Regions from separate parts of the Laedolimicola sp. genome, predicted to be linked through region 3. Evidence: riboswitches for the same ligand, from Rfam matches in the RefSeq annotation. Region 3 holds a riboswitch; each other region holds the start of a gene.
The links. A riboswitch is a leader RNA that binds a small molecule or an ion and turns the genes downstream of it on or off. The one in region 3 is predicted to bind cobalamin.

Region 1: another riboswitch for cobalamin. It lies ahead of nikB (nickel ABC transporter permease); the one in region 3 lies ahead of ACTRC3_RS04365 (ABC transporter substrate-binding protein).
Region 2: another riboswitch for cobalamin. It lies ahead of ACTRC3_RS00160 (sirohydrochlorin cobaltochelatase); the one in region 3 lies ahead of ACTRC3_RS04365 (ABC transporter substrate-binding protein).
Region 4: another riboswitch for cobalamin. It lies ahead of ACTRC3_RS03365 (tRNA threonylcarbamoyladenosine dehydratase); the one in region 3 lies ahead of ACTRC3_RS04365 (ABC transporter substrate-binding protein).

What each region holds. Positions count from the first base shown of each region.
Region 1 is NZ_JBOKYU010000056.1:2,712-7,764, reverse strand. It holds gene ACTRC3_RS10575 (ABC transporter substrate-binding protein) at 1-171, opposite strand, end outside; gene nikC (nickel transporter permease) at 168-1,007, opposite strand; gene nikB (nickel ABC transporter permease) at 1,004-1,948, opposite strand; cobalamin riboswitch at 2,043-2,261, opposite strand; gene ACTRC3_RS10560 (threonine/serine exporter family protein) at 2,443-3,192, shown strand; gene ACTRC3_RS10555 (threonine/serine exporter family protein) at 3,202-3,645, shown strand; gene ACTRC3_RS10550 (class I SAM-dependent methyltransferase) at 3,629-4,507, shown strand; gene ACTRC3_RS10545 (prolyl-tRNA synthetase associated domain-containing protein) at 4,654-5,053, shown strand, end outside.
Region 2 is NZ_JBOKYU010000001.1:30,714-35,766, reverse strand. It holds gene ACTRC3_RS00165 (Na+/H+ antiporter NhaC family protein) at 1-1,505, shown strand, start outside; cobalamin riboswitch at 1,588-1,765, shown strand; gene ACTRC3_RS00160 (sirohydrochlorin cobaltochelatase) at 1,978-3,201, shown strand; gene ACTRC3_RS00155 (hypothetical protein) at 3,227-3,796, shown strand; gene ACTRC3_RS00150 (hypothetical protein) at 3,909-4,367, shown strand; gene ACTRC3_RS00145 (ABC transporter substrate-binding protein) at 4,364-5,053, shown strand, end outside.
Region 3 is NZ_JBOKYU010000010.1:41,001-46,053, forward strand. It holds gene ACTRC3_RS04360 (FecCD family ABC transporter permease) at 1-913, opposite strand, end outside; gene ACTRC3_RS04365 (ABC transporter substrate-binding protein) at 989-2,050, opposite strand; cobalamin riboswitch at 2,188-2,405, opposite strand; tRNA gene ACTRC3_RS04370 (tRNA-Glu) at 2,567-2,638, opposite strand; gene ACTRC3_RS04375 (CapA family protein) at 2,788-4,002, opposite strand; gene ACTRC3_RS04380 (PqqD family protein) at 4,159-4,521, opposite strand; gene ACTRC3_RS04385 (OPT family oligopeptide transporter) at 4,522-5,053, opposite strand, start outside.
Region 4 is NZ_JBOKYU010000007.1:27,549-32,601, reverse strand. It holds gene hemA (glutamyl-tRNA reductase) at 1-361, opposite strand, end outside; gene cobM (precorrin-4 C(11)-methyltransferase) at 361-1,116, opposite strand; gene cobI (precorrin-2 C(20)-methyltransferase) at 1,121-1,822, opposite strand; gene ACTRC3_RS03365 (tRNA threonylcarbamoyladenosine dehydratase) at 1,823-2,623, opposite strand; cobalamin riboswitch at 2,754-2,881, opposite strand; gene ACTRC3_RS03360 (4Fe-4S binding protein) at 2,940-3,893, opposite strand; gene ACTRC3_RS03355 (FAD-dependent oxidoreductase) at 3,907-5,053, opposite strand, start outside.

The sequences.
Region 1 (5,053 bases), on a different contig from region 3:
TGCCGGATCCAGGGTTGCGCTGGTCAACTCTGTCGCCACATTTAGCTGTGTTTTCGCGCTTCCTCCGTCTGACACTGCTTTCTGCTCTGTTCCTGCGCTGCCGCCGCATGCTGTGATACTGCCCGCAAGGCACAGGCTAAGGGCAAGGGCAATCAGTTTTTTTCCGTTCATCTTCTCTTTCTCCTCTTCTTTCTTCGTTTTTCTGTTGCATTTGGATCTATCATATCTCTAATACAGTCACCCCAGAGATTAAAGATGACTACCGTAATAAAGACCGCAAGTCCCGGACAAAACAGCAGCCACGGGCTGCTCAGTATATAGGTTCTTCCCTCGCTCAGCATATATCCCCATTCCGGTGTGGGGGGCTGGATTCCAAAGCCAAGGAAGGACAGGCTTGCCAGCGACAGCATGATGGTGCCGATATCCGTCGCTGCCGTAATGATCATCGTAGGAAGCGCGTTGGGCAGCATATATCTCATCAGGATTCTGCTGTGTCTGGATCCTGAGATTTCCGCCGCGGATATATAAGTCCTGTTCCGTATCTTCAGCACCAGGCTTCTGGATAGTCTGGCATATCTGGTCCAGCTTACCGCCGCGATTGCAATCATGGAATTTTTCAGGCTTGGCCCGAGAATTCCCGCGATTGCCATGGCCAGAATCAGATCCGGGAAGGCGATCATCATATCGCCCACTCTCATGATTACCGCGTCTGCCACTCCGCCGAAATACCCGGCTATGATTCCAAGAAAGGTACCCACAACCAGGATTACCGCCACCAGAATCAGTACGCTGTATACACTGGTGGTCGCCCCGCAGATCACCCGGGAGAACACGTCCCGCCCCAGCGCGTCGGTTCCGAAATAGTGATCTTTTCCGGGCGCCTGGAATGCGTCGCTCAGTGACGCGCTCAACGGATCGTAGGGAACGATTTTGTCCGCCAGGAACGCCACTGCCAGAATAAGGAAAACCAGAATGGAAAGCACCGCAAATCTTGTATTCTTTTTCATCCGTTCTCCCCCTCCCTGGTCCTCGGATCAATGTAATGATAGGATATATCCACCAACAGGTTTACCACCATATAGATCAGGGCTATCCACAATACGAAGCCCTGGATCAACGGATAATCCCGCGCTTTCACCGCTCCCACCGCCAGGATACCCAGTCCCGGATAGGAAAAAATAATCTCCACCACCGAGGTTCCTCCGAGAAGCGATCCAAAGGATAGCCCCAGCATGGTAACCAGCGGGAGCATGGCGTTGGGAAGAACCTGGCGGAACAGTATTTCCCACTGATTCATTCCCCGGGCTCTCGCGCCTGTCACGTAATCCTGGTGCAGCTCCTCCAATACCGCCGTGCGCACCTGTCTGGAATATTTGGAGGCCATGGCAATGGCCAGCGTAATCCCCGGCAGCAGCATCTGTTCCATTCCGACGGAGCTGCTCGCCACCTTTACCAGTCCCAGCTTCAAAGCGAAGACATATAATAAGATCAGGCCAATCAGGAAGCCCGGAAGTGAAATACCCAGGAAAGAAAGAAAGCGAACGATATAATCCGCTATCCCGTCCTGTCTGACCGCTGAAAGAATTCCAAGGGGAACCGAAACAATTAACATCAGCCCCAGGGAAAACAGGGCCAGCCGGAACGTTGCCGGCAGCCTTTTCATCAGCAGCTCCAGTACCGGGGCGCTTTTACTGAAGGAGGTTCCAAAATCTCCGTGAAAAATACCGCCTATCCAGTCCACATATTGCTGTAAAAAGGGTTTGTCCAGTCCCATGGACTGCCTGGCCTGCTCCAGCATTTCCGGACTCGGGGTAATTCCCAGGGAATCATACATAGCTGTGGCCGGATCGCCCGGCGCAAGGTATGTTAATAAAAAGGTCAGAAAGGAAATGCCTATCAGCACTACGCACATCTGGATAAGTCTGGATACGAGCCTGTTCTTTTTCACTGTTTTCCTCCGTTTCAGCAATAAAAAAGCCATGGATACTTTTGCATCCATGACCGATTTTACATGGGAAATAAGCCTTCGCAAATAGATCGTTCGCTAAGGTTGCTGCATAGCAGTTCTCCTGACTCACATATTCAGGGAAGAAGCCCAGCGAACTCTCCTCGCCTTCTCAGGTTTACCCCAATGGCGGACTTTCATCTAAGGATCGTTCTTTATGTATACAGTGGCGGTACCGTCCATGATTTCCACATGATTCTCTATTCTTTATCAGCCGCCGTACGCGACTGACAACACTATGCCCGTTTATTTTACTTGATTCCTCTATATCTGTCAAGATTTTTCCATTTTTTGTCTTCCGGTAATTCAGCCTGTCCTTTCGGAAACAGGAATTATTTCTCTTTCTGTCCATACTTTCCTTGACCCGCTTCTCTTACATAGGTATAATGGGCATAGATTATTCTCAATACAAAATCAGGTATAAGGAAATCAGACAAATGGATTACAAACTTTTGCTCGACACCGCCGTCATGGCGGGGGAGCTGATGCTGGCCAACGGGGCTGAGACTTACCGGGTGGAGGATACCATGCAGCGGATGCTGGAGCTGTCGGGACTGAAGACCGCCGAGGCCTTCGTGATGGTGACCGGATTTCTGGTCACTCTGGACGACCCGTCCATCCAGTCCATGACGGTGACCCGCCGGATTCACAGCCGTGGCACGAACCTGAGTATCATCGACGAAATTAACAGTATTTCCAGAGGACTCTGCGGCGGGGAGCTGGAACTGGAGGAAGCCTTCCGGAAGATTAAAAAGCTGAAAAAGGAACCGCATCCGCCCCAGGCTTTTCTGCTGGCCAACGCAGGCGTGGCCGCGGCCTTTGCACTGACCTACGGCGGAACCTGGCAGGAGGCCTTTGTGGCGGGTGTGGCCGGATTTTTCATGGCCATCTGCCTGTATCTGTGCAGCTGCATGAAGCTGCCCTCCTTCTTCGGAATCCTGCTGAGCGCTGTGGTAATCTCACTGTTCGCAGGCGGACTTCTGAAGTTTCTTCCTATTATAGGGAACCTGGATTCCATCATCATCGCGGCCATTATGCCCCTGGTTCCCGGCGTAGCCATCACCAACGCGGTCTTTGACACCCTGCACGGGGATTATATCTCCGGCTCCGCCCGGATGATGGAGGCCTTTGTGGTCGCCGCCTCTGTAGCTATGGGTATTGTCATCGGACTTCGTTTCATTCAGTAAGGAGGTTTTATGCTGATACAGGTTATCGGCGCGTTTTTTTCCGTTGTGGCCTTTTCTTTTCTGCTGCACGTACCGCGCAAATATATCATCTGGGCCGGTTTCACCGGCGCGGTGGGCTGGTGGATCTATCTGTTTCTCATCGGAATCAATCTGTCTGTGGCCATGTCCACCTTTCTGTCCGGCTGTCTCGTCTCCCTCTGCGGCCAGATTTTCGCAAGGGTCCTGAAGGCTCCGGTCACGATTTTCGTCATCCCGGGCATCTTACCGCTGGTGCCGGGCGCGGGCATGTTCCGCATCGCCCACTCTGTCATCCGTTCCGACGGAATGACTTCCTATTATATTATTCAGACACTGATTGTGGCGGGAATGATCGCCCTGTCCATCATGGTGGTGGACAGTATTTTCCGCTTATTTTTAAAGACCAAAGGAGATTGTCATGTGGATCGCAGATAACTGGACCGATTATGAGATACTGGATACTTCGAAAGGAGAAAAGCTGGAGCGCTGGGGCGATTACCTGCTGGTGCGGCCGGATCCCCAGGTCATCTGGGATACGGAGCGAAAGCTGCCTGGCTGGAAGCGCATGAACGGCCATTACCACCGCAGCAAAAAGGGCGGCGGCGAGTGGGAATTCTTCGACCTGCCGGAGCAATGGACCATCCAGTATCCCCTCTGCCAGGGCAAGAATACCTTAACATTCAATCTGAAGCCCTTCAGCTTCAAGCATACAGGCCTCTTCCCCGAGCAGGCTGCCAACTGGGACTGGTTCGGTGAAAAAATCCGCAATGCCGGACGTCCCGTAAAGGTACTGAATCTCTTCGCCTACACCGGCGGAGCCACACTGGCCGCCGCTGCCTCCGGAGCTTCTGTCACCCATGTGGACGCTTCCAAGGGCATGGTAGGCTGGGCAAAGGAAAACGCCCGTTCTTCCGGACTGGGTGAGGCTCCTATCCGCTGGATTGTGGACGACTGTGTGAAGTTCGTGGAACGTGAAATTCGCCGTGGAAATCATTATGACGGCATCATCATGGACCCTCCCTCTTACGGCAGAGGCCCAAAAGGAGAAATCTGGAAAATTGAAGAGGCCATTCACCCGCTGATCCGTCTCTGCGCCCAGCTTTTGAGCGATGAGCCGCTGTTTTTCCTGGTAAATTCCTATACCACCGGACTGGCCCCGGCGGTGCTGACTTATATGATCGCCACAGAGCTGAAGAAATATAACGGTACTGTCGATTCCCAGGAGGTAGGGCTGCCCGTAACCGCATCCGGACTGGTGCTGCCCTGCGGCGCAAGCGGACGCTGGGAAACTAAATAGCTTTTTACAAAGTCAATGGCGGCTGGAGGTTCCGGCCGCTGTGTTTCTGTCTAAATGCTAAGGTTTCTTTTACATTCCAGATTATGTTTCATGGGATGCCCATTCGAAGCCTCTGTAATATTTAAAATTTCAAAGGAGGAATCATTATGAGTAGCATTTATATTGACCCGCAGGTTTACACCGGCCGTCCCGTCAGCCCGGAGGGCCGTCTGGAAAAGGAAATGGCTGTCTATGACCTGCTGGATGAACTTCAGATTCCCTACACCCGTGTGGATCATGGAGTAGCCATGACCATCGAGGAATGTCAGGGTGTGGATCAGCTTCTCGGTATTGAGATCTGTAAAAATCTGGTGCTTTGCAACGCCCAAAAAACGAAATTCTACCTGCTGCTGATGCCCGGGGATAAGCAGTTCAAGACCAAAGACCTGTCCAAACAGATCGGTTCTTCCCGCCTCTCCTTTGCCCCGGCGGAGTATATGGAGAAACTGCTGAATGTGACGCCGGGATCCGCCACGGTTATGGCCTTGATGAATGACCCGCACAATC
Region 2 (5,053 bases), on a different contig from region 3:
ATGTACCTGTTATGTATGCTACCTTTTGGGCGTTGGTGCCGCCTGTAGTAGCGATTGTTCTGGCTCTGATTACCAAGGAGGTGTATTCCTCACTGTTTCTTGGCATCCTGGTGGGAGGCCTGTTCTACTCGGGCTTCAGCTTCGAGGGAACGGTGCTTCACATCTTTGAGGATGGAATCGTAGGCGTTCTGTCCGACAGCTACAATGTGGGAATTCTGGTGTTTCTGGTGATCCTGGGAGCCATCGTGTCCTTGATGAACCGGGCCGGAGGCTCGGCGGCCTTTGGACGGTGGGCCAGCGAGCATATTAAGACCCGCACCGGCGCGCAGCTGGTGACCGTAGCCCTGGGCGTGCTGATTTTTATCGATGATTATTTTAACTGTCTGACCGTAGGAAGCGTGATGCGTCCCGTGACGGACAAGCACAATATTTCCCGTGCCAAGCTGGCGTACCTCATCGACGCCACGGCGGCTCCGGTCTGCATCATTGCCCCCATTTCATCCTGGGCGGCGGCTGTAACCGGTTTCGTAGAGGGTGAGGACGGACTGGCGCTTTTTGTCAGCGCGATTCCCTATAATTTCTACGCGATTCTGACTATCGTTATGATGATTACGATAGCAATTCTGAACATTGATTTCGGTTCCATGAAGGTCCATGAGGACAACGCAAAGAAGGGCGACCTGTTTACTACGCCGGACAGACCTTACGGCAACGCAGAAGGCCTGGATAACGTGGGAAATGGTTCCGTAAAGGATTTGCTGATTCCGATTCTTTCCCTGATCATCTGCTGTGTTATCGGCATGATTTACACCGGCGGCTTCTTTGACGGCGCGGACTTCGTGACCGCCTTCTCCAACAGTGATGCGTCCATCGGTCTGGCCATCGGAAGTGCTTTCGCCCTGGTCATCACGATTCTGCTGTATGTGAGCCGTAAGGTCCTGGGCTTCAAGGAGTGCATGAACTGCATTCCCGAGGGCTTCAAGGCCATGGTTCCGGCCATCATGATTCTGACCTTCGCCTGGACCCTGAAGGCCATGACAGACAGCCTGGGCGCCGCGGAGTTCGTGGCTAATCTGATTAAGAGCAGCTCTCAGGGTATGGTTGCTCTGCTTCCGGCTATTATTTTCCTGGTTGGATGCTTCCTGGCTTTTGCCACCGGAACCTCCTGGGGAACCTTTGGTATCCTGATTCCGATTGTGGTAGACGCGTTCCAGACCACCCATCCGGCGTTGATGACCGTGGCCATCTCTGCCTGCATGGCGGGCGCTGTCTGCGGCGACCACTGCTCCCCGATTTCCGATACGACCATTATGGCGTCTGCGGGAGCCCAGTGTAACCATGTAAACCATGTGTCCACCCAGCTTCCCTATGCGGTCAGTGTAGCAGTGATTTCCTTTATTACCTATATTGTGGCAGGATTTACCCAGTCTGCGCTGATTTCTCTGCCGGTAGGTATCATATTGCTGCTCGCTTATCTGTTATTTATGAAAAAACGGGCGAAATAATGCAAAAAGGAAGAAAAAATAGCGGAAAAACAGTTGATTATTTCAGAAAGACTGCTATAATGCTTGTGTAGGTTATGTGAAATCAAATAAGAAGCAGCTGGTGCCGTTAAAAAACGGAGAATAGGGAAGCAGGTGAGAGACCTGCGCGATCTCGTCACTGTATGCAGGAGCGGCTTATCATACGTCACTGAGCCATCGGGAAGACGATAAGCAGCGCTTGTACTGTAAGCCAGGAGACCTGCCAGACTGCGGCGCATGGAGTCGAAAGATTCCGGATCACGAGGATTGATAGTGCCAGATGGGGTATAGACACAGCTGTTCCGCGCAGCGCTGTTTTGCGTGGATGGGCGAACAGATGTAAAGCTGACGACTGAAAATCCGACGATCCACAGGATCGTCGGATTTTTTAGCAGATTCCTTCTGATCTTATGAATTTCATTTAACTGAAAAATTTTTGCAGGAGGAAAAGAAAATGAAAAAGAAACTTGTAACACTGTTATGTGTAACAACTCTGACAGCATCCATGCTGGCAGGCTGCGGCAGCAAGGCTGAGACGCCGGCTGCAGACACTACTACTACGGAAGAGACCACAGACGCTGCAGAGGAGACTGCAGACGACGCGGACGCAGATCAGGCTGCAGCTGACAACGTAGCAGCCCTGATTGACAAGATCTATGTTCAGGAGAGAACAGAGACCACAGACGCTGACTGTAAGGCAGCCAAGGAAGCATGGGACGCTCTGACAGACGCTCAGAAGGAGCTGGTAGAGGGCGAGAACGCTGACCCGGATTACTTCGGACGCGACACCGGAGACGCTTCCAAGGATGATCCGAGAAACCAGGACGAGATCGGCGAGAACGAGCTGCTGGTAGTAAGCTTTGGTACTTCCTTCAATGACAGCCGTGTAGCTGATATCAAGGGTATCGAGGACGCTCTGGCAGAGGCAAATCCGGACTGGTCCGTAAGACGTGCCTTTACCGCACAGATCATCATCAACCATATCCAGGCCCGCGACGGCGAGGCAATTGACAACATGGATCAGGCTCTGGATCGCGCAGTTGCCAACGGCGTAAAGAACCTGGTAGTACAGCCGACCCATCTGATGCACGGCGCTGAGTACGACGAGCTGATGGAGGCGGTAGACGCATACAAGGATAAATTTGAGTCTGTAAAGGTAGCTGAGCCGCTTCTGGGCGAGGTTGGAGCAGACGCTTCCGCAGTCAACGCAGACAAGAAGGCTGTTGCCGAGGCTATTACTGCTGAGGCTGTAAAGACGGCTGGTTTCGATACTCTGGACGCAGCAAAAGAGGATGGCGTGGCATTTGTATTCATGGGTCATGGTACCTCCCATACCGCAAAGATTTCCTATAGCCAGATGCAGGCACAGATGAAGGATCTGGGATATGAGAACGTATTTATCGGAACCGTAGAGGGCGAGCCGGAAGATACTGCATGTGAGAATGTGATTAACGCAGTTGCAGAGGCCGGTTACACCAAGGTTGTACTTCGTCCGCTGATGGTAGTTGCAGGCGACCATGCAAACAACGACATGGCAGGCGACGATGACGATTCCTGGAAGAGCATGTTCAACGCATCCGGCAAGTTCGAGAGCGTAGACTGCCAGATCGCAGGTCTGGGCGAGATCGAGGCAATCCAGAATCTCTATGTTGCTCATACCGCAGAGGCTATGAAATAAGTAAGGATAAAGGACAAGAAAAGAAATGAAGAAGAAAATCATCGCGTTAATGGGAATGGCAGTCTTAAGCTGCACACTGGTGATGGGCTGCGGCAGCAAGGCGGAGACGCCGGCTGCAGAGACTACCACAGAAGCGGAAAGCTCCGATGAGAAAACTGCCAAGACAGAAGAAACGGCGGAGCCGGAAAAGGCTGACGCAGAAGAAGCTGCAGCAGCGGCACTGGAGGACGGCGTTTACACCGCAGATTTCAATACAGACAGCAGTATGTTCCATGTAAATGAATTTTACGAGGGAAAGGGAACGCTGACCGTAAAGGACGGACAGATGACCATTCATGTGGTTATGCCTTCCAAGAACATTGTGAATCTGTATGAAGGTCTGGCAGAGGATGCCCAGAAGGACGGCGCAGAGCTTCTGCAGCCGACCGTAGAGACCGTAGATTTCGGCGATGGTACAGAACCGGAGGAGGCCAATGCCTTCGACGTACCGGTTCCCGCACTGGACGAGGAATTCGACCTGGCGCTGATCGGAACCAAGGGCGTATGGTACGACCATAAGGTCAGCGTATCCAATCCGGAGCTTCTTCAGGACTAGGCTTTAGAAAAAGCGAACAATAACATGCAGGGGCTGTTGTAGAATGTGCAGAACGTTTTGCGGCAGCCCCCTTGTTCCAATTATAGGAAATTCAAATAGAAGGAGTAAGACAATGACAATCGAGGATTTACAGCTGGCGGACGGTAATTATACGGTAGAAGTGGCCATGGAGGGCGGCAGCGGCCGGGCCACTATTGAGTCACCTGCCGCGTTGTCCGTGGAGGACGGACAGGCTGTGGCCCAGATTACCTGGAGCAGCAATCACTACGACTATATGATCGTGGGCGGCGAGAAGTATCTTCCGGTGAGTACAGACGAGCATTCGGTTTTTGAAATTCCGGTGGAGGTCTTTGACGAGGGGATCGATGTGATTGGCGATACGACGGCCATGAGTACGCCCCATGAGGTAGAATATACGCTGACCTTTGCGTCAGATTCTATTCAGGGAGAGAATGGCGGCAGCACGGGAGGAGCGGGCTCCACTACGGCGGCAGCAGGTATTGTGATAATTGCGGTAGCGGCAGCGATTGCGGCGACTGTGATGCGGAAGAAGAGGAATACAAAGGCATGAAAAAGAAACTGATGGCACTTCTTCTGTGCCTGGCTATGTGTCTGGGACTTACGGCCTGTGGAGCAGGCGGTTCCGGCACGGCAGAGAACAGCACGGATATCAGTGACGAGCTGACTTATACGGACAGCACGAAGCTGGAATACGCGCAGAAATTTACCATTGACAATTATGAGGGCGGCTATTCACTGATAACCATCACGGACGGCGGACGCTTCCTGGTGGTTCCTGAGGATAAGGAAGCGCCGGAGGATCTGGCGAAGGATATCACGGTACTTCAGCAGCCCATTCAGAATATATATCTGGTGGCTTCGGCGGTCATGGACATGTTCGTATCCCTGGACGCCCTGGACAGTATTCGCTTCAGCGGCACCAAAGCCGACGGCTGGTATATCGATGCGGCGAAGGCAGCCATGGAGAATGGCGACATTCTCTATGCAGGCAAATATTCTGCGCCGGATTATGAGCAGATTCTGGCGGAAAATTGCGGCCTGGCCATCGAGAACACCATGATTTCCCATACGCCGGAGGTGCAGGAGCAGCTGGATAAATTCGGAATTCCGGTGCTGATAGATCATTCCAGCTATGAGCCGAACCCCTTAGGCAGGACCGAGTGGGTGAAGCTCTACGGCCTGCTGACCGGCCATGAGGAAGAGGCTGAGGCGGCCTTTGCCAGTGAGGCGGATGCT
Region 3 (5,053 bases):
CCAGAATCGCCATGGGGATCAGCCGTCTGTGTCCGGATCCCACAAAGCTTCGCATAATATGGGGTACAACCAGTCCCACAAATCCGATAACGCCGCTGACGGATACCACAACGCCGGTCAGGATCGTGGAAGCCGCAATAATAACCAGTTTCATTTTACGGGTATCCACACCCAGAGTTTCCGCCACGTCGTCGCCCAGAAGCAATACATCCAGCTCCTTCGCGAACAGGAAAATGACCACGATTACCACAACGCCAACCACCACCACATATCTCAGCTTGCTCCAGGTGGCTCCGCTTAAGGATCCTACCATCCAATAGAGCGCCATCTTCGTCTTATCCGATCCCGTATTGATTCCGTATACCATCAGATTGGTAAAGGCTGAAAACAGGGCGGAAGTCGCGATACCCGCCAGCACCAGCTGCGTCGAGGTAATCCGGCCATGAATGGAGGCGATACTTAAAGACAGACAGATGGAGACAGCCGCTCCCATGGTAGCGCCAAAGATAACGGAATATCCGCCCATAAAGCTGAACCAACCAAGCAGGATGGCACAGACTGCTCCGGCAGAAGCTCCGGAGGAGATACCCAGTACATAGGGATCTGCCAGGGGATTCTTGGTCAGCGCCTGCATCAGGACGCCGCACAGCGCCAGTCCCGCACCTACGATAAAGGCCATCAGCACGCGGGGAAACCGGATATTCCAGATGATATTTTCCGTCTTGCCCTCCCAGGCAATTCGAAAGATATCCTTCCCAGAGATTTTATTTACCAGAATTTTTCCAATATCGCCTGCTGAGACGTTCACTGCGCCGATGGTTACGGATATGGTCAATACCGCGGCAATCAGCAGCAATACCAGCAGCAGCGTCACAAGGAAGCGGCCTTTGCCCGATTTTACTGTTCCTTTCATAGATTCCTCCTTCGTGAACACAAATAGAATGAGCAAGAAAAACGGGGAGCTTTCACTCCCCTGTCTTTCCCCCTGTTAGAATTTATCCGGATACAGCTGCTCTGCAATGGTCTTAACCGCGTTGGCGCTTCCTGCGCTACCCTGCATATCGCTGCAGCATACGGAGTAGATTCTGCCTTCCTTTACGGCGCGCAGATCCTTGGTGAATTCATTGGTCTCCAGGAACTCCCGCTTCTCTGCTACATCGTCTCCGGTATACTCCAGAATCAGAATCACGTCCGGATCACGCTCTACTACTTCCTCCCAGGAGGGCTTTGCCCAGCCTGCTTCGATATCATCGAAGATGGAGATACCGCCGGCCTTCTTGATGATGTCGCCCGGCATGCCCTGGCAAGCGGTAAACGGTACATCCTCTCCGGAATCATAAGCAAATACTTTTACCGGATTCTCATAGGCCTCATCACCCAGAGCGTCCTGCACCTCCTGCAGGGTATCCTTCATAGCCTGTACCTTCTCAGCTGCCAGATCCTGCACCTTGAAGATCTCGCCCAGAGTTTCGTAGTCCTTATACAGATCCGCAAAGGTTGCGCTGTCTGTGCATACATACGGGAAATACATGGCGATACCATTCTCATCGCAGAAATCCTTGTTGAAATTCTTATCGGAAAATGTGGAATCCCAGCCCATCAGGAAATCGCAGCCGGTTGCCAGCAGCTCTTCCTTGGACAGATTTGTCAGGCCTTCGCCCGGGTTCATCAGCTGGGGAACCTGATCGCGGGCCGGATACTCGGAAGCCGTACTCCAGCAAAAGCCCTTGGTATAGCCTGCCATCTGATCCTGCAATCCCAGATCAAAGAAAAAATCTGCCATCTGGTCACCGGAAGCTACCACAGCGGAGGGCATTTTGGTGATGGTGTACTCTACGTTCTCACCCAGTCCGGAACGCTCCAGGTTCAGGGTAATGGTAACCGGCTCATAGGCGTCGTCTGCGTCTGCAGTCTCCTTTGTCTCGTCGGCGCTTTCGGCAGCCTCTGTGTTCTCCTCTGTTGTGGTGTCCGCTGCCTTGGAACCACAGCCTGCCAGCAGGCCTGCCGCGAGACAGGTACTTAAGAGTACGCTTACTACTTTCTTCTTCATGTTTCTTCTCCTTCGTTCTGTAAAATGATTCGTCCATAAAAAAAGCACCACCCAATCACTTCTGATCAGATGATGCACCCGTATTCGGCATCCGGACGCACTGCGCCCTCTATCTTTCGCAAATGTCATGGACCGTGACAGCAAAAGCAGAATAAGCAGGTCTTCTGACTTACGCCGGCCTTTTTTGTCTTCCTTCTTCCCGTCCCGTACCATTTCCTGTACCTTACGGACAGTGAAGGAAAACGGCCCTGAAACTTTGCGCTTACAGCGGCGGCACCGCACAGGATTTACACCTGTTTCCCTTTTCACCGGCCCAACATTTCTGTTAGTCGGCACTCACTCCGTTAAATATATAACATATTTTTTCTTTTCTTGTCAAGCATCAAATATTGTTAATCCATGCCAGTTTCTTCCACTTCTCCACAGTGCGATAATATTTTTTATGTAACAGGGGATTCCATAGGAATTTCCTGTTGCATAAAACAAAAAGCTCCTGGATAACCAGAAGCTTTTCAGCAGTCGATAGGGGAATCGAACCCCTGTTTTCGCCGTGAGAGGGCGACGTCTTAACCGCTTGACCAATCGACCATTTCCTTATTCTTTTGTGCCGCTCGCTTGCGACTTGTTTAGTATATAATAAGACAAGGGGAAATGCAAGTGTTTTTTTCAAAATTTTTAATTTCTTTATTTTTCACGTATTTTTTATATTTTTCTGATAATTTATACATCTTTTTTTCTTACTCCCTGACGCTTCCATCTTCCCCTATCGTAACGCCGCCGAAGCACAGCCCCTGCAGATTTCCATAGAAGGCTGCCCGCTCACTGCCATCCATCAGTCCCATCTGGTTGGCCGTACTGACACAGGGAATCACCCTTACCTCTATGCCGTCGTCTGTAATGGTCAGCTCTGCCATCATGGTTTCGTAGGTCCGGTTCGCGAAAATAAAATTGCCCAGGCTATAAAAAATCGGTTTTCCCTGATAATATTCAATCCCCTGCAGCACATGGGGGTGCGCGCCAATTACAGCGTCTGCCCCGGCGTCGATATACTGGCGGGCCAAGGACTTCTGATACTCCTCCGGCTCTGTGTTCCGCTCGATTCCCCAATGGACATAGACCACTACATAGTCGCACTGCTGCTTCGCCGCCTGTATCTCCCCCAGAAGCTTCGTCGGATCATAGGTGGTAAAGAGACCGGAATTGCTCTGAGACGCAGTCCAGGAATGCTCCGGAATCACACGGGTGGCTCCCAGAAAGCCAATGACCCGTCCGCCTGCCTCCATGGTTTTCAGAGCCTTTGCCTCCTCCAGGTTCTGCCCTGCTCCCACATGGAGAATGCCCGCTCCGTCCAGTGCCGTTAATGTCTCGGCAAGCGGCCCTCTGCCGAAATCCAGCATATGATTATTGGCCAGGGTCACGATATCTGCCCCCAGCTCCGGTAATACAGATGCATATTTGGGATCCACCCGGAAGGTATATTGCTTATCTTCCATTGCCTCACCGGTAGTTCCAAAAGGAAATTCCTGATTCAGCATGAAGATATCGGCGCCGCGGGTAATGGAAAGCAAATCTGATGTGGCCGCTGCAGAAATGCCATTTCGCTCGTATTTTTCCTGTAAAACATCAGTCAGAAACAGGTCGCCTGCAAACAATAAGGCAACATCCTCTTTCCGGTTCTCTCCATCCGAGGCTTCTGCACCTTCCGATTCCTCTGCCCAAGCTTCAGAGGCTTCTGATTTTCCGGACGGCGTCAACACATGTACGGTCGGTACTTCCACTGACAGCTTTCCTGTTTTCTCAGTGTCCGCATTTTCCAGGGAATCCATCCCTGCATCCGCCAAAGCCTCCGCGCTTTTCCCGGGCGCAGAAAAGCCTTCCGCCGCCCACAATGCGCCGCCTACAAGGAGCGCCATGAGAACTGCCAGAATACTTATCTGAATGTATTTTATCATTTCCCTGTAAAAAGATCTTTTCCGTCCCGCCATGGATTCCGTCCCTTCGCTGCCGCCGTCCATTTTATCTGATATCTATTTTACCCGTTTCCAAAGAAAAAGGCAACAGCCCTCCGGGAGGAAGGACTGCTGCCAATTCTTAATATTTCCTGATCTCTATGCTTGTTTCTTTTTCTCCAGCGGAGTACTGTATCCGATATAATGGTTCTGATACAGAATCTGGAAAAACTTCGTAAGGCGCGGAAGAAGCGGCTCCGCCTCCTCGCCGTAGCATTCCTTTACCAGAAAGCTGATGTCGTAGATGGTCCGCTGGCCGTCCATCTGCTGCCATACAAAGCTGCCGTACTCGTCCAGACTGATATAGCTGACCTTCGGCCGCTTGAAAAACTTCTGTGCCAGCCAATTATAGAAGCCTTTGTTCTGTACTTCTATCTCCACCAGCTTCTTTTCATTCAACTTCCAGCTGTAGCCCGGCGCGCAGACCGGCACAAAATCCAGATAATTCTTTTTTTTCTTCATTTATTTCTTCTTTCTGCCAATGGTGACCTTGAACAGGGTCGCGGTCAGCAGGGCAAAGAAAATCAGACCGCCGATATTGCCGTTGAGCGGGGTTCTGGAAAGAATGGTATCGCCCATCGCGTCGCCCAGGGAACCATTTGCCATGGGGATGATCGCGAAGACTGCCAGCAGGATACCTACCAGGCCCTCGCCTGCGATCAGACCGGAGCAATACAGTACGCCGTTGTCGATCATATCTTTCTTTGCCTTCTCGTCCATGCCCTTCTTCTTTTCCAGGAACAGACGAACCAGACCGCCGATCATCATCGGAGTGCTCAGATGAATCGGCAGATACAGACCTACGGCGAAGGGAAGTACCGGGATACCCAGGACTTCCACTACGATACCGATAAACGCGCCTGCAAATACCAGGGTCCAGGGCAGGTTGCCGCCCATAACGCCCTCTACGATCATCTTCATCAGAGTCGCCTGGGGAGCCGGAAGCTCGGTGGAACCGTAGCCCCATGCTGCATTCAGCAGGTACAGGATCGCG
Region 4 (5,053 bases), on a different contig from region 3:
CCTCGCCCACCACCATGGAATCCAGTCCCGCTGTCACGGAAAACAGGTGATTGACCGCTTTTCTGTCCTGATAGAAGCGCAGATAATCGGATACGTCCTCTTTCACGGCTGCCGCTCCGGATTCCCGGAGAATCAGCTCCTGCAGCCTGGTAAATACGTTTTTCTTCTTATCCTGGTTTTTATCAAAATAGGTATAAATCTCTGTCCGGTTGCAGGTAGCGATAATGACGCTCTCTGCCGCGCCGCCCTCGTCTATGAGGATTTTCTCAAGCTCCGCCTGCTTCTCTTTGGTAAAGGCGAAAAGCTCCCGAACCTCCAGCGGCGCCGTCTTATGGCTGATGCTGATAAGCCGGATGCTCATTACGCTTCGACTCCCTTCCGGAACTCATGGGTAAAGGTCTTGTCATAAAGCCTGGACAGCTCATAATCATCTCCCAGGAAATCTCCTACTACAGTCAGCGCAGTCTTGGTGATGCCTGCTGCCTTTACCTTCTCTGCAATGTCCAACAGGGTTCCTCTTACAATCTTCTGTTCCGGCCAGCTTGCCTTGTATACAACTGCCACAGGTGTATCCGGACGATATTCTTTCCGAAGGGTTGCGGACAGCTCCTCCATCATACCGATGCTCAGGAAAATGATCATGGTGGCGTGATGTCTGGCCAGATCCTGAAGCTTTTCCCCCTCCGGCATGGGCGTTCTGCCCTCCATGCGGGTCAGGATCACCGTCTGGCTCACACCCGGCAGCGTGTATTCCTTCTTCAGGGCTGCCGCAGTCGCCAGGAAAGAGCTGACCCCCGGAATGACCTCATACTCGATACCCATGCGATCGAGAGCGTCCATCTGCTCCCGGTGCGCGCCGAAGATAGCCGGGTCGCCGGTATGTACACGGACCACCTTCAGGCCCTTGGCTTCGCCGTCCTTCATGACAGCCAGAACCTCTTCCAGGGTCATGGTGGCGCTGTTATAGATCTGCGCGCCCTCCTTGGCGTCCGCCAGCACCTTGGGGTTTACCAGAGAACCTGCGTAAATGATAATATCCGCGCTGTCGATCAGTTTCTTTCCCTTAATTGTCAGAAGCTCCGGATCTCCCGGGCCTGCTCCGATAAATGATACCATTGTTTTACCTCTTCTCTCTCTTAATGATGACGGTTGTAAAGTAACTGTATGTTCTCTCCGGATCCAGGGATCCGATATATTCGTCCTTCATACCCACGCAGCTGATGACCGTAGCGCAGCTTTCCGCGCGGTCATACTTTTTCATCAGCTCCAGGATGCGGCCAATGCTGCCACCTGCCTTCATGATGACCACGTTGTCATAGTGGGCGATGGCCTCCTCCACCTGCTGCTCCGCACGGACGGAGGGCACGATCACCAGGGACTCATTTCCCTCCATCAGCGGTAACCGGGCCGCAGCCGCTCCGCTGCAGAAGGATGGAATACCCGGGATAATCTCCGTTTCAAAGCCATGCTCTGCCACATACTGGTTCACATACATGTAAGTGCTGTATACCGAGACGTCGCCCAGGGTAATCATAGCGATATTCTTTCCCCGGGAAAGCTCTGCGGTCAGCTGCTCGCAGGCCGCTGCTCTGCACTTCTTCCGCTCCTCCTTATCCTTTGCCATCCGGAAAATGACTTCCAGGAGGTGCTTATGCTCCAGTTCCACCACCGGGCGGATGATTTCCAGCGCCGTACTCTCTTCTCCGGCTTCTTTTACCGGAACGGCGATGATATCCGCTTCATCGAGAATCCGTTTTGCTTTCAGCGTCAACAGCTCCGGATCACCCGGACCCACGCCGATGCCGTATAATTTACCCTTCATCTATTTATTCTCCTCCTGCTCCTGGGCTGCCCGGGCGCGGTTCATGGCGTCCTCGGTCAGATCCTTTACGATTTCACTTGCGATCAGAAGTCCCGCTACGGACGGTACAAATGCGGTCGAACCCGGAATGTCACGGCGTTCAGTACATTTATGCTTGGCTCCCGGCGGGCAGATACAGTTGGTTCTGCAGCTGATGGACATGTCCTCGATGGGACGCACCGCCTTCTCCTTGGAGTAGACCACCTTCAGCTTTTTGATGCCGCGTTTTTTCAATTCGCGCCGCATGACTCTCGCCAGCGGACATACGCTGGTCTTATAGATATCCGCCACCTCGAACAGGAAGGGATTCAGCTTATTGCCCGCTCCCATGCTGCTGATCAGAGGCACGCCTGCCTTCTCACATTCCTCCACCAGAGAAATCTTCGCGGTGACTGTATCGATGGCGTCCACCACATAGGTGTACCGGCTGAAATCAAATTCATCCTTATTTTCCGGCAGGAAGAAGCAGAGATGTGTATTGACCTCCGCCTTCGGATTGATCTCCAGGATACGCTCCTTCATGACCTCGGCCTTGTACTTACCCACCGTCTTCCGGGTGGCAATAATCTGGCGGTTCAGGTTCGTCAGGCACACCTTATCGTCGTCGATGAGATCAAAGGCTCCCACGCCGCTTCTCGCCAGGGCCTCCACCACATAGCCGCCCACGCCGCCGATGCCGAAGACTGCCACCCTGGAATGCTCCAGAATCTCCATGGCTTCTTTTCCCAGTAAAAGTTCTGTTCTTGAAAACTGATTTAACATAATTTTCTCCTCATGCGCTTGCAAAACAAAAAGAGATCTGTATTTTATGACAGATCTCTCCCTATGATCAGCAGCGGATTTCATCCCATCGGCCGCCAACTATATCCGGAACCGCTTTCCACGGAAGCCTGTCCATTTCCCGCAAAGAGCAGGTAGCCTGGCTTGCAGACACGCTGCTTACAGTGACCGGATCGCTCAGGCCTTCCACCTGATTCCCCTGCTTTATGCATCATGCATACTCTCTGCGTTATACCTTAGTCAGTGTAGCATACAGACGGGCTTTCGTCAACAAAATATACCCTATAGGGTTTCCCTTTTAACAGGTTGCTCCTCCTGTCAGATGAAGCTGCGCATCCAGAATCTCCTGCTTTCTCTCCAGAATTTCATCAGACAGAAGCTGCTGCTCCACGTTATCGAAGCCGAGACGTTCGATGGTCGCAGCGAAACGTTCGCCGGTAATGCCCTGCTCCCGATACAGGAGAATCGCCTTTTCAATCACGTTTAAGGCTTCTTCCTTACTGGTGAACACCTTACGCAGCGCTTTTCCGTGATTGATTTTTTTGCCCCAGCGGCCGCCGATGTAAATCTTAAATCCGTACTGACCGTCTTCGATGGCGTCGAAACGGCATTGACCCACACAGCGGCCGCAATTGTTACAGATTTCTTTGTTAATCTCCAGAACGCCGTCCTTCACCTTTGCCGCGCCGATGGGACAGGCTGCCTCTACGCTGCACTTCTTACATCCGTTGCAGCTATCCTCGTCAAATTCGGGGATTCTCTGACCGATGATTCCCAAATCATTTAAATCCGGTTTTACACAATTGTTGGGGCAGCCGCCTACCGCAATCTTAAATTTGTGCGGCAGCTTTACCGTGTGATACCCCTCATAAAAACGGTGATGGATTTCCTCGGAAATGGCGAAGGAATCCAAAAGTCCATACTGGCAGGTGGTTCCCTTACAGGCTACAACCGGGCGTACCACAGAACCGGTTCCACCTGTAATTAGTCCTTCTCTGGCAATATATTCCTTGAATTCTTCGATTTTGTCGTAGGGAACGCCCTGTACCTCCACCGTCAGACGGGTGGTAAAGGTTATCACTCCGTTTCCGAATTTTTCCGCCGCTTCCGCAATGCATCTCTGCTGCGCAGCCGTTATCTTTCCATTGACGGTAATGATTCTTGCCGAGAAATTATCGGTTCCCTTATTGCTCAGAAATCCCATTGCCTTTACGCGCTTTTCATCTTCCTTGCTGATTGTTAATGTAGCCATTGTGTGCCTCCTTTTATTCTTCCTCTGTTAATTCTGTATGGAAGGTCATGCCGCCCTCCAGTACCTTTGTATCCGTATATCCGTAAGCCTTCAGACGGTTCTGCACCAGATAAGCCCGTTTTCCCTTGGAACATACCAAAAGCAGTTTTTCGTTCCTGCCAAGCCCGTCTGCCGGACCGTCCAGGCTGTTCAGATCCACATAGGGATACCCGTGCAGCGACGGTGTAATACCCGCATCCACGATCCGATAATTTTCTCCTTCTTCCGCATACTCTGCGGCCGTCATGCTGTCCAGCTCCCCGTTCAGCTTATTCAGCAGAATATTCACTGCATGCTGCAGCGGATGAATCGCAGTGGAGAAGGGCGGCGCGTACGCAAAATCCATGTACTGCAGATCCTCCAGGGTCGCTTTCATGGAAATCGCAGTCACCGCTATATCCGTCAGCTTATCCACCGCTCCCGTTCCCACAGTCTGCATACCAAGCAGCCTGTGGCTTTCCCGATCTGCAATCAGCTTTATGACAAATAAAGCTGCGCCCGGATAGTAATGTGCCTTATCGTCCACCACACAAATCACACTCTCTGCGTCATAGCCTGCTTCCCGCGCCGCCTGCTCCAGTAATCCGGTTCTTCCCATGCAGAAGCCGGCCAGCTTCGCCACGCCGGTTCCCAGCACGCCCGGATACTGCACTGTTTTCCCGGCAAGGTGCTGCGCCGCCGCGCGGCCCGCTATATTCGCTGTGGAACCCATGGGCGACCACTGGGGCTTTCCGGTAATCCGGTTCGTTACCATAGCGCAGTCGCCGACCGCGTAGATATCCGGATCATTTGTCTGCAACGCCTGATTTGTCAACAGAGCTCCTTTGAACATTTCCAGACCGGCGTCCTGCAAAAATTCCGTATTGGGACGGATTCCCATAGCCAGGATGCAGGCGTCCGCCTTCATGGCACGGCGGGAGGTTTTTACCTTTTCTACCTTCTCCTCCCCGAGAATTTCTTCCAGGCCCGTTCCGGTAAAACACATGACGCCCGCGTCCGCCAGCTTATTTTCCACATAATCCGCAATCTCCGGATCCAGGAAGCCCGGCAGAATATGGGGCGCGAAATCAATGACAGATACCTTCACATCCTTCGCCGCCAGATTTTCCGCGATTTCCAGT